Regions from separate parts of the Photobacterium damselae subsp. damselae genome, predicted to be linked through region 2. Evidence: predicted binding sites of a transcription regulator. Region 2 holds the regulator's gene; each other region holds the start of a gene.
The links. The regulator PurR, encoded in region 2, represses purine synthesis genes. The targets are predictions, from matches to a motif close to TNANGNAAACGTTTNCNTNA.
Positions count from the first base shown of each region.

Region 1: the regulator PurR is predicted to act here: its motif matches at 1,689-1,708, upstream of glpX (class II fructose-bisphosphatase).
Region 3: the regulator PurR is predicted to act here: its motif matches at 2,270-2,289, upstream of WAX86_RS11050 (formate--tetrahydrofolate ligase).

Region 1 is NZ_CP146970.1:3,079,984-3,084,242, reverse strand. It holds gene WAX86_RS14160 (metalloregulator ArsR/SmtB family transcription factor) at 1-458, opposite strand, end outside; gene glpX (class II fructose-bisphosphatase) at 621-1,628, opposite strand; gene glpK (glycerol kinase GlpK) at 1,883-3,394, opposite strand; gene WAX86_RS14145 (MIP/aquaporin family protein) at 3,497-4,259, opposite strand, start outside.
Region 2 is NZ_CP146970.1:1,493,905-1,498,163, forward strand. It holds gene WAX86_RS06805 (hypothetical protein) at 1-393, opposite strand; gene WAX86_RS06810 (TfoX/Sxy family DNA transformation protein) at 755-1,345, opposite strand; cyclic di-GMP riboswitch class I at 1,464-1,558, opposite strand; gene purR (HTH-type transcriptional repressor PurR) at 1,878-2,882, opposite strand; gene WAX86_RS06820 (heme ABC transporter ATP-binding protein) at 3,329-4,126, opposite strand; gene WAX86_RS06825 (iron ABC transporter permease) at 4,123-4,259, opposite strand, start outside.
Region 3 is NZ_CP146970.1:2,488,576-2,492,834, reverse strand. It holds gene WAX86_RS11055 (YfbU family protein) at 1-159, opposite strand, end outside; gene WAX86_RS11050 (formate--tetrahydrofolate ligase) at 419-2,173, opposite strand; gene pflA (pyruvate formate lyase 1-activating protein) at 2,792-3,538, opposite strand; gene WAX86_RS11040 (U32 family peptidase) at 3,848-4,259, shown strand, end outside.

The DNA.
Region 1 (4,259 bases), 1.6 Mb from region 2:
TTCTCTACAAAGAGGAAGCCGTTTTCTTGAGGGATCAGCTCTGTGATATATCCTTCCTGATCTCGAAGAGCACTAAAGAGCTTAAGTTTTTCTGCGAGCGTGGCATCTGCTGGTATATGCGCTTGATAGTGCAATAAACTTTGCTGTTCTCGCTCTTTGATCACCCGAGTAAGACCATCATGACCAAATAGATTTTCTACTGCATCAAAGGTTTGAATTAACAGATCGTCATGGCGATCACTGAATTGGTTATGGCCTTGTTGACTGAGTTGCCAATGACGTTGTGGACGACCTACCTTCACTTTAACATCAAAATATTCCACTAAGCCTTGTTGCTCTAAAGCTTGTAACTGGAGACGGATCCCCATCGTGGTCAATTCAAAACGCTCTGCAATACTTTTTGCTGTGGTTGCACCTTCGCGCTTAAGTAAGTGAAGTATTTTGTCGTTGGTTTTCATGCGACTCCCAGCAAGGTCCTGATGATCAAGTTCAATGTAGAGTATTATCCCTATAGCCTAGTAAATAAAGCAATTACTTTACAAAATCAACAGCGATAAAAAAAACGTGCCGAAGCACGTTTTTATATTTGCGATAGCTTTTGCTTTTATTGTGCAAAAACCTTATAGAATATGTTGTTTGATCGCGTCGTCTTTGCGCTCAAGATAGTGAGTCGATTTAATGCGACGAATGGTGCGACATTTACCACGAATCAATAGCGTTTCTGTCGTAGCGATATCACCTTGGCGATGGATACCTTCTAACAGATCTCCTTTAGTAATACCTGTTCCAGCAAAGATTACGTTATCGCTCTTTGCCATGTCTTCCATGCGCAGTAGAGTATTAGGCTCAATCCCCATTTCATGACAGCGGCGAATTTCATCTTCACCTAAGCGACGGTTTTCTTCACAGTCTCCTTTCACCTGATGGCGAGGAAGTAGACGACCATGCATATCACCACCTAAAGCACGAATAGCTGCCGCTGATACCACACCTTCTGGGGCTCCACCGATACAGTACATCACATCAACTTCACTGTCTGGCATGCAGGTAAGAATAGAAGCTGCAACATCACCATCGGGTACTGCGAACACGCGAACACCCATGGCTTGCATTTGAGCAATAACTTCATCATGACGTGGTTTTGCTAAAGTAATGACCACTAACTCATGGAGTGATTTATTTAAAGCAGTTGCGATTTTTTCTAAGTTGTCAGCCAGTGGTGCATCTAGGTCAATAACCCCTTTAGCAGCAGGACCTACAACCAATTTTTCCATGTACATATCAGGGGCTTTTAAGAAGGCGCCTTTTTCCGTTGCGGCAAGAACTGCAAGAGCATTATTCTGACCCATAGCCGTCATGCGAGTCCCTTCAATTGGGTCAACCGCAATATCAACTGCATCGCCACCTGTTCCCACTTTTTCACCGATGTACAGCATTGGCGCTTCATCGATTTCACCTTCACCAATCACGATTTCACCATCGATCTCAGTTTGGTTTAGCAAAGTACGCATTACTTCAACCGCTGCATTATCGGCAGCGTTTTTATCACCTCGGCCCAGCCATTTATATCCAGCCAGTGCAGCTCCCTCGGTAACACGAGAAAATGCCATTGCTAAATCGCGTTTCATGATCACTCCAAAATAAAACAATTGTGGGATATTGAACTGGCGCGAAGTGTAACACAATTGCCAGTGAATCGTTTGCGTATTTTAAAAAGATCCGATTTTCCGTGATCTAGATTAATTTGCCTAAGTCATCAGAAATAAAAATCGGAGAGAACATAACGGAAGTCGCAGATATCAAAGGTAGGTATAAATAAGAGGGTAATAAAAAAGGGCTTAAGAAAATACTCAAGCCCTAATGTTACTTATGTGATAGAGGATTACTCTTCGTCTAGTGCCCAACCTTTAGCACATTCAACGGCACGTTTCCAACCACGGTAACGGCGATTACGTTTATTATCGTCTTGGCAAGGTACAAATTTACGATCTAGCTGTGCTTTGTTTTGGAGTTCATCAATTGAATCCCAGAAACCAACCGCAAGACCTGCTAAGTATGCAGCCCCTAATGCGGTCACTTCAGTCACAACTGGGCGATGTACTTCTGCCGCTAGAATGTCTGATTGGAACTGCATTAAGAAGTTATTAGCTACTGCACCGCCATCAACACGCAATGTGCCCAGTTTAATACCTGAGTCTGCCTGCATAGCATCAAGTACGTCACGTGTTTGGTAAGCCACACTTTCAAGCGTTGCGCGGATAATATGGTTTGAATTCACACCGCGAGTTAGACCTACGATTGCACCACGAGCATACGGGTCCCAATATGGCGCGCCAAGACCTGTAAAGGCAGGTACAACATAAACACCATTTGCACTGCCAACTTTTTCGGCAAAGTATTCGGAGTCTTTTGCATCATCGAGTAACTTCACTTCATCGCGTAGCCACTGAATGGATGCGCCACCCATAAAGACCGCACCTTCAAGAGCGTAAGCTACATCGCCTTTTGGACCACAAGCCAGCGTAGTTAATAGACCATTGCTAGAAGAGACTTTCTCTTTACCTGTATTCATAAGCAAGAAGCAGCCAGTACCATAGGTGTTTTTCGCTTGGCCTGGTTCTACACACATTTGACCAAATAATGCCGCTTGCTGGTCACCTGCAATACCTGCGATTGGAATACGAGTACCGCCTTTACCACCAATATTTGTTTGGCCATAGACCTGAGATGATGGTTTTACCTCAGGCATCATTGAAAGTGGAATATCTAACGCTTTGAGTAGTTTTTCATCCCACTCTAGCGTATTGATGTTAAATAGCATGGTACGAGATGCGTTGGTGTAATCTGTTACATGGACACGGCCTTGGGTCATCTTCCAAATTAGCCAAGTGTCGACAGTACCAAACAATAAGTTACCAGCTTCTGCTTGTTCGCGAGCACCTTCTACATGATCTAAAATCCATTTGATCTTAGTACCAGAGAAGTAAGGGTCGACCACAAGACCTGTGTTATCACGAATATAATCCGTTAGGCCTTGTTGTTTTAAATCTTCACAAATATAGGCCGTACGACGGCATTGCCATACGATCGCGTTATAAACCGGTTTGCCGGTAGTTTTATCCCAAACGATGGTGGTTTCACGCTGGTTGGTAATACCAATTGCAGCAACCTGATCGCTGCGGATACCTGCTTTTGCTAAAGCTTCAACTAAGGTCGAGCTTTGAGTTGCATAAATTTCGAGAGGATCGTGCTCAACCCATCCTGATTTTGGATAAATTTGGGTAAATTCACGCTGAGAGCTACAAATGATATTGGCATTTTGATCGAGTACAACTGCTCGAGAGCTGGTGGTGCCTTGATCCAGTGCCACAATGTATTTTTGCTCAGTAGTCATGATCAATTCCTCTAATGGGTCTCTATATAGGGTAGTAGGTTGGTGGCAATCCTTTTAGGTTGCCACCTATAGTTATGTTCGTTTTCTTAGTGCAGAGGGGGATTATGCCGCCTCTTGTTTGATCTCTTCTGCGCCTTCACATTGATTTGGTAAAGTGCAGTTATTGCCTGGTAGGTAAACACCAATAGCTTTTGGATATAGCCAGCCACCAAAGAGTGCACCGCAAATAGGCGCTAAAATTGGGACGATAAAGTAAGGGATATCTTTACCACCAGTCAGTGCCATGTCACCCCATCCAGCTAAGAAAGCAAAGAATTTAGGGCCAAAGTCACGAGCTGGGTTCATTGCAAAGCCTGTTAGTGGACCAAGAGAACCACCAATTACGGCGATTAATACACCAATTAGGATTGGGCCTAGAGCACCACGTGCAGCTCCATTTTTTTGGTCACCAATGGCCAAAATAGCAAACATCAAAACAGCGGTAATGGTGAACTCAACTGCAAATGCACCGAAGAAGCTTAAGGCTGCATGAGGGTAGGTTGAGAAGATACCAGCAGTCGCTAAGCTCTCTTGTGAACCGCGAACAATTTGATGAGTTGCTTCATACTCGGTGAATAAATTGCTGTATAAACCATAGATTAATGCAGCAGAACAAAATGCACCTAAAAGTTGGGCAATAATGAATGGAGCAATTTTGCGTTTATCAAAGCCATGAAAAGCGGCTAGGGACAGTGTGACAGCTGGGTTTAGGTGAGCACCAGAAACGCCAGCGGTACAGTAGATAGCCAAGGCAACGCCTAGACCCCACATAACGCTAACTTCCCATTGACCAAAGTCTGCGCCAGTCAATTTCAGTGCGGCAACA
Region 2 (4,259 bases):
TTAGTTGATGGAAAATTCTACAACTTTAGAGGTTTCTTGCTGCACGGTACGATTATCAGGAAGATCGTTGATGAGGATATAACCACTCAAAAAAACCGGAAGAACCGCAACCAATAGGCTTTTCCCTATGTGGTAATTACGATACCAATGTTTGCGAGCCTTAAAAAATAGGATCAAACCCCAAACAAGAAGAAAGATATTTAAAAAACCCATCACGACAATGGTATCAGAGAGTGATTGTAATGAGGCTATATTTTGCTTTACTGCAATGAGAACGGCAAAAATAGGTAGAAAAGAGAGAACGATACTAATTTGAAGTAGTCTTGGCCATTTACAAAACTTGTCTTTAAAAATATTTGTAGTTTGTCCTGGAAATGGGTTGGAACAACTCATAATCGCCTCATACAACATTAGCATCTCTAAGTATTTAATTATTTGAGTGCCCGTATTCCTATATAAGCCTCAAACTATAACTATATTATCGGAAAAATGAGTGAAGGGTAGTTTTGATGTAAGGTGGGTGTAAACTTTGTGACTTTGTTCAATAAACTTTAGTTGTATTTATTTTTTGTATGTCTGTATATGATTATTTTTTAAAAACTGTGTTTTATATTTAATGGGTGGTTTTAACCTAGATATATAAGATTATTAATATATTAATCAGTTGTTATGTAACTTGTTTGATAAAAAAAGAGGCTGATAATAGCCTCTCTACTTAAGTGTTAATTTAGCCAACGTATTGTGAGTATTGTTTTTAATTTAATGACGAAAGTAGCTCATGGCGACGCTGTTCAGTAATTACTGACCAATGCTGACCACTGATAGCTCCTTCAAGTGCCCACAATAGTTCAAGATTTAAAGAGTCTCCTTGAGATGACTGTAGTGCTTTAAATGCATCAAGAGCACCAACAGCAAATAATTGCTCAACGGTTTCAATTCCTGCTTTTTTTAACATGCGTTCATTGGTTAAGCGTAGATTAGGTAGATCTTTAATTCGATTAGGTGTTGCTTTTGATTTGGATTCCTTATCCTTTTCTGCCGCTTGGAGAGAGAGTTCACCTTGCTTGATTAAGCATTGAGTATCATCCCACCAATAGTCAGGAATGGCATAATGTTTTGTGACAACTGGAAATCCTTTTTTGTAATATATATAGGGTTTTAGTCCCAGTGCTTTAAATTCCCCTTCATTATGGCAATTGGCCCGTAGATGTAGCGTATTGTTTACTACCAGAGCAAACATAGTATCACCCGCGAATATACCAAAACCTCCAAACATAGAGCGTGATTTGATACGCCCAAAACATTCAAATAATTTTAACGTGTTTTTTAATACTGGTTTGTCCATGCTTCTTCTCGGTGAAAATAATCATGAGTCACCTAACATCAGAGCGGGGATTTAGATTATCAGAATAACTAAATATTCTGTCAGAAACCCTAAGATTCATGACATTGATATTTTGATTATCGGCAACCCCGCTACCATGAGTTTATGTATATAAACTTTTAGGCCGGAAGCTTTGCGTCCTATCTCTTTCAAGATAGTTTGCCCTGTTCGTAACTGATAAAGGTTAACGTAGATAGCTTAATATTTTTTATATGAAGTTGCAAAATTTGTGATGTTGATTCAGTTAATAATTTAAAATGAGTAATATAGATGCATAAGAAATGTTTAATTATCAGCCAAAAAAGCGCTTTAAGAATAAAGTGTTACGAACATATCCTATTATTAACCTTTTTTTAAATCGTAATTTGGTTAAGGTAAAATGAATACAGAATAAATTTTAATTCATTAAACTGATTAGACCTGTTTAGTCTTTCTTTTTATATAAAAAAAGCCAATATTGAATATTGGCTTCATATTTGGAATAGATTCCCAATTAATTAAGATTCTTTACCGACTTACGAATAACGAGCTCAGGCGCCATTTCAAAAGTTTGACGCTCATGATTCTTATCTTTGACGCGATCCATTAAAATTTCAACAGCCGTTTTACCTAAACGACGTTTTGGCTGATGGATTGTTGTCAATGGCGGTGAAAAATATGGCGCTAAATCGATATTGTCATAGCCAATAATTGAAATATCATCAGGAACTCGTAATCCTGCTTGTTCAAATGTGCTGATCATCGCCATAGCCATAATGTCATTAAAACAGAAAATAGCCGTTGGACGTTCAGTCATCGCGATAAAGTCTTGCGCCGCTTTTACTGCCGTATCACACTCAAAATCACCTTCAAGAATCCAATCTTCATTTACAGATAGATTGCTTTCTGCCATCGCTTTACGGAAGCCTTTAAGACGCTCGCGACAGGTTGACTTGTCTTCATGACCAGACAAACAACCAATTTTGGTATGGCCATTTTCAATAAAGTGTTTAGTTGCAATATAGCCGCCATGCTCTGCATTATCTTGGATTTTATCTGTATGTGGTGACTCTGGGCCCCAATCCATGATAACCATAGGCAGATCTTTTTTGCGTTCTAGCAACTCAAGCAGTTTCTCATCCAGATCGGAACACATAACAAGCAGACCATCGACACGCTTTTCTGCTAGCATGCGAAGGTAATCTTGTTGTTTCGATAGGTTACCTTCTGTATTACACAGAATAAGCGTATAACCTTCTTTATAACAGTACTCTTCAACACCGTGAACAACTTCAGCAAAGAATGGGTTGGTTGATTTAGTTACCAACATACCGATTGTACGGGTTGTATTGCATTTTAAACTGCGAGCAACAGCACTTGGAGCGTAATTAAGCTCATCAACCGCTGCCATAACTTTCTTTTGTGTTGCTTCTGCGACAAAGCGCGTTTTATTGATCACGTGAGAGACTGTCGTCGTTGAAACACCAGCCATACGTGCAACATCTTTAATCGTTGCCATAGTTATTCTTCTAATAATGGGGGTCTAGAGTCAGACCGCAATTCTTTCGATATCAAATTGGTTAGCCAGCTCTACGTTGAGTCTCTCTGGCTATTCAGTTTGTTATCACCACACAGTTAATCTTGCTTTTAATCTCTAATAATTAGCTAAAGTTTAGATGATTAAGCAAGTAATCGGGTTTGTATTGTGAAACCCGCTAAAAGCTAAAAAGCCGCACCATAAAGAGCGGCTTTTTGATAACAAGTGCTATAAGTGAATATTATACGATTCTATTACATTGTGTAATCGCTTGCGATCACATTTTACCTAGAGTCTGCGCGAGTGCAATGTTTCTGTGCTTGAAGCGGAAAATACTTGATAGGCATCAATAAATTTGAATGTAATTAAACGTAAATATTCATTGGTTTTATCGATTAATGGCACAATTTCTGCTCATAACAGAGACATTAAGCCAAAATAACCGGGTAGTTATGTTCTGGATGAGCGATAACTTGAACTGGCCAGCCGTAAACATTTTCGACTGCGGTTGGGGTTAGTACTTGCCATGGCGTACCATCAGCTTGAATTTTGCCTTGGTTCAAAATGATCAAACGATCCGCGTATTGAGCGGCTAAGTTCAGATCATGAATAACAATGATAACGGCAGCACCCTGTTGTGAAAGCGCTTGTGCAATCTCTAAAGTATGATGTTGATGAGCAAGATCAAGAGCAGATGTGGGTTCATCAAGCATTAAAATACATTGTTCGCCAGAGTGCGATAACTGGGTTAATACTCTGGCAAAATGAACGCGCTGTTTTTCCCCGCCAGATAGCGTTGGATAAAGCCTGTTTGCGAGATGATCCACACCAACTTTAACCATATTCTTAGCCGCTAGTTGTTGCGCTTGATGATTTGATATTGCTAAAGGCATCGCACCAAGCTCTGCAACTTCATGAGCAAGAAATGAGAACGATAGGGTACTGTGCTGCGGCAATATACCCATGTGTTTTGCCAATAATTCAGATGGCCAATGATCTTTGGGTCTTGAAAAGATCTCAATCGATCCTGAATTTGGCGTTATTTCACCGTTTAATACCTTCAGTAGACTACTTTTACCGGCACCATTTGGACCTAACAGCGCGGTTATTTGCCCAGACCTTATTTCTAAATCAACATTATCTAGTAAGGTCTTTCTGCCCAGCTGCAAATGAAGGTTAGAAGCTTTTAGTGCTATTGCGTGATGAGAGGATAGTGTGCTGCTCATGCCATACGTCCTTTTTGCTGGATCAATAACATAATAAAGAAGGGAGCACCGATGATGGCAGTGATAATACCAACTGGTAACTCTTGAGGAGCAAAAGCGGTACGAGCAATCATATCTGCAAGTAACAAAATGA
Region 3 (4,259 bases), 990 kb from region 2:
CTCCCCAAAATCTTTATTTAATTCACGCATCTGTAGTGCATAGCCACGTTCTACAATGGTTTGTAGGCGGTGATACTTAGCCGCATTATCAGGATCCATCTGCGCCATTAATGTGTATTGATTTGAAAGAATCAGACGTTGAGCGTTAGTCATTTCCATGTGAATTAGCCTTAAATTGTTTTTTATCTGCCTTGAGATTAGCCAGTTTACGATTAAAAAAAATTGATCTGACGACGACCTGAGAACAATTTTAAGCGAAATAACATCAATCGCCTATCTTTTATCCTAATTGTTGGTGATTTGATGGTTTTGTTCTAGATATAACATTATGTTTTAAAAGGTTATTTAATTAAAAATATAAAAAAGCCAAGAAAAAATCTTGGCTTGGGAAATAAAGCATAAAATGAGCAGTTAAAGCTTAGCTTAAACCGATAATATTGCCATCTGCATCTAGGTCCAGATTCATATATGCGGGTTTTTCTGGTAGGCCGGGCATAGTCATTACATTGCCACATAGTGCGTAGACAAATCCTGCGCCTGCACATAATTTTAATTCTCTTACTGGAACAACAAAATCTGTTGGTGCCCCTTTAATCGCAGGATCGGTCGTAATAGACAGTGGCGTTTTAGCCATACAAACGGCTAGATTATCAAACCCTTGTGCTTTAAATTGAGCCAGTTGTTGTTTGGCTAAATCAGAGAGCTCGATCGCTTGAGCGCCGTAACCGACCTCTGCCACACACATAAGTTTTTCTTCTAATGATTGCTCTAAACGATAGAGTGGGGTGAAGTTTGCTGGAGTCTGGCAGGCTTTGACCACGGCATGGGCAAGCTCTGTTGCGCCATCGCCACCTTTGGCAAAGGCTTCACTTAGAGCAACATCGACATGAACATTAAATTCAGTATTAAGGATCATCTCTTTAAGTCGAGAAAGCTCTTCATCACTGTCTTGTGGGAAGCGGTTAATCGCAACCACCACAGGAACCCCATATTTGGCTGCATTGTTAATATGCCAACGCAGATTGTCAAAACCAGCAGTTAAGGCATTAGTATCTGGTGTAAAAATAGTATCCGGTAGGGGTTGGCCAGGGCGAAGATCGTAAAGACCTGAGTTGGCTTTTAACCCGCGTAATGTGGCAACAACAACGGCACAGTCAGGGCCTCGTTTTGCCTGTTGGGCTTTAATATTACACGCTTTCTCAAAGCCCATATCTGAGCCAAAACCACCTTCTGTTACAACAAAATCGGCCAGTTTTAGACCGATTTTATCAGCAATAATTGATGAATTACCATGAGCAATATTAGCAAACGGTCCGGCATGAATTAAGGTCGGTACACCTTCTAACGTTTGCATTAAGGTTGGTTCAATCGCTTCACACATGGTAACCGCCATTGCCCCTGCTACTTGTAGATCTTCTGCCGTAACTGGATTTCCATCAAGATCATAGGCAAGCACGATTTTTCCGATACGTGCACGCATATCCACTAAGTCATTAGAAAGGGCCAAAATAGCCATTAACTCTGACGCTGCTGAAATATCAAAGCCATCGTGACGCTCGATACCATTAATATCTTTACCTGGTTCGTTTTGACCAATAGTGATCATGCGAAGAGCGCGATCATTATGGTCCATCACTCGTTTCCAGACGATGCGATCAATATCAATGCGCAGTGCAGGTAAGCCTGTTTTTTCGCTAAATAGATCATAGCCAAGACGCTGTTCATGGTATAGGCGAGCATCAAGAGCGGCAGCCGCTAAGTTGTGAGCTGCAGTTACGGCATGGATATCACCAGTAAGATGAAGATTCAGCTTTTCCATAGGTGCGACCTGACTATAACCACCACCTGCAGCTCCACCTTTAACGCCAAATACAGGTCCCATTGATGGTTGACGAATACAAGCCATAACGGATTGATTGATCTTCGCCAGACCTTGGGCCAAACCAATTGTGGTTACCGTTTTTCCTTCGCCTAGTGGAGTGGGTGTAATGGCGGTAACAAGGACTAACTTACCCTCTGGCTTATTTGCTAAACGATTTAAAATCGCAGGCTTTACTTTAGCCTTTAATGTTCCTTGAGGGGTCAGATCTTGTGGTTCGATGCCAGCTTGTTGGGCGATTAGATCAATTGGAGTGAGAATTGTCTCACGGCAAATTTGAATATCACTTTTCATTAAGGCGCATCCTTATGAGAGTAACGGCATCGAAAAATCGTTGCTGCAAGTTAAAAGCGGATTGGTGGTTAATGCTATATTTTGCGGTATTTTTAATTACGCAAACGTTTGCGCTGTGTTTATACCATAATTTTATCATGGATAAATAGGAAAAATACGTAATAAGTAGGAGGTTTTTATAGAAATAAAAGAAGGTGTGTAAATCCAGTAGGTTAGAAATGCGAAATATTTTCTTAAGGTATACATAATTGCTGATAAAAAATCTATAGCGAATTTTGCAAACATCCTTTTCAAATTCTATTGTGGTTTTTTGATTTAAATCAATTTATCTTGCGAGAGAATAAATTTATAAAAATATCGCCAATAAAGGAACCACAATGACTGAGCAAGAACCTGTAACTAAAATTCAGCATACAGCACCTATTTCTATCGGTATTATGGCATTTCTAATTGCCTTTGTTGTAATTATGATTTCAGCTAATACCCATCCATTTTAAGTTGCCAGTTTGCGTTACGATATCGCTATTTTATATCGTGAACCAATTCATACAAAAAGAGCGCTTCAAAATAGCGCTCTTTTTATTATGTAATTGTTCAAACTAAGCTAATTACGCGTACTTAGTACATTACCTTACGTTCTGGATTGTAACTTTGGATGATCTCTTTGATCTTTTCCATTGTCTCTTTTTTCGGTGGTTTTACACCTTTTAGAGGGTAATCAAAGCCCATTGCTTCCCACTTATGTTCACCAAGTTGGTGATAAGGCAGCAACTCAACTTTCTCGATGTTATCCATATCTTGGATAAATTCCCCCAGTAAATGAGCAGAACGTTCATCATCGGTATAGCCAGGAACAATCACATAACGGATCCATGTTTTTTGACCGCGCTGATGTAAGTAACGAGCAAAATCTAATACACGTTTATTGGGTACACCAACCAGCTCACGGTGAATGCTATCATCCAGTTGTTTTAAATCTAGCATCACCAAATCAGTATCATCTAATACTTCATCGATAACATCCGTATGTTTACGAATATAACCGTTAGTATCTAGACAAGTATGGATGCCTTCTGCGTGCGCGGCGCGAAAGAAATCACGCACAAACTCTGGTTGTAACATAGCTTCGCCGCCAGATGCTGTTACGCCACCACCAGATGAGTTCATAAAGAAGCGGTAAGATTTAGCTTCGGTAATCAGTTCGTCTACCGTGATCTCTTTGCCGTCATCTAGATCCCAAGTATCTCGGTTATGACAATATTGGCAGCGCATTAAGCAGCCTTGTAAAAACACGATAAAACGGATACCTGGGCCATCAACGGTTCCGCAAGATTCGAAAGAGTGAATTCGACCTTTTACTGACATTGCAAAATCTCTCCGCATTGTGCGATTTATTATGTGGATATTTTATTACAAGTTACTTATTTAACCTAGTCTTAGCCACACTTATATTTATCGACTCCTATTTTAAGATAATATTTAACTATCTGTTTTAATTGTGTTTTTGTGTTGTGATAGAAAAGATATGACACAAAATCAGGTATGAGTGAAATCTCTTAAAGGATAAAAAAACACCACTTTTAGTAAGTATTTACTATAGATGACCTCTCTAATCCTAATTATATGAGTGTTATACTTGTCACAATTTCTTTTCTCTAACATACGTAAATAATCATGACGTCAGCCTCTGAATTATCGACAGCGCCATTAAATAACATTTCAAATCGTATTGAGCTTCTTGCTCCAGCTAAAAATGCCGATTTTGGTATTGAGGCGATTAAGCACGGTGCCGATGCGGTTTACATTGGTGGTCCTGCCTTTGGTGCTCGTGCCGCGGCCGGAAACAGTATTGAAGATATCCAGCGTTTGTGTGAATTTGCTCATAGATACCATGCTCAGGTATTTGTTGCTCTTAATACGATTTTGTCTGACAGTGAATTAGCTCAGGCAGAACAGTTGATTTGGGATATCTATCATGCAGGCGCGGATGCTCTGATTGTGCAGGATATGGGTATTCTACAACTGAATCTTCCACCACTGGCTTTACACGCGAGTACGCAAATTGATAACCGCGATAAAGAAAAGG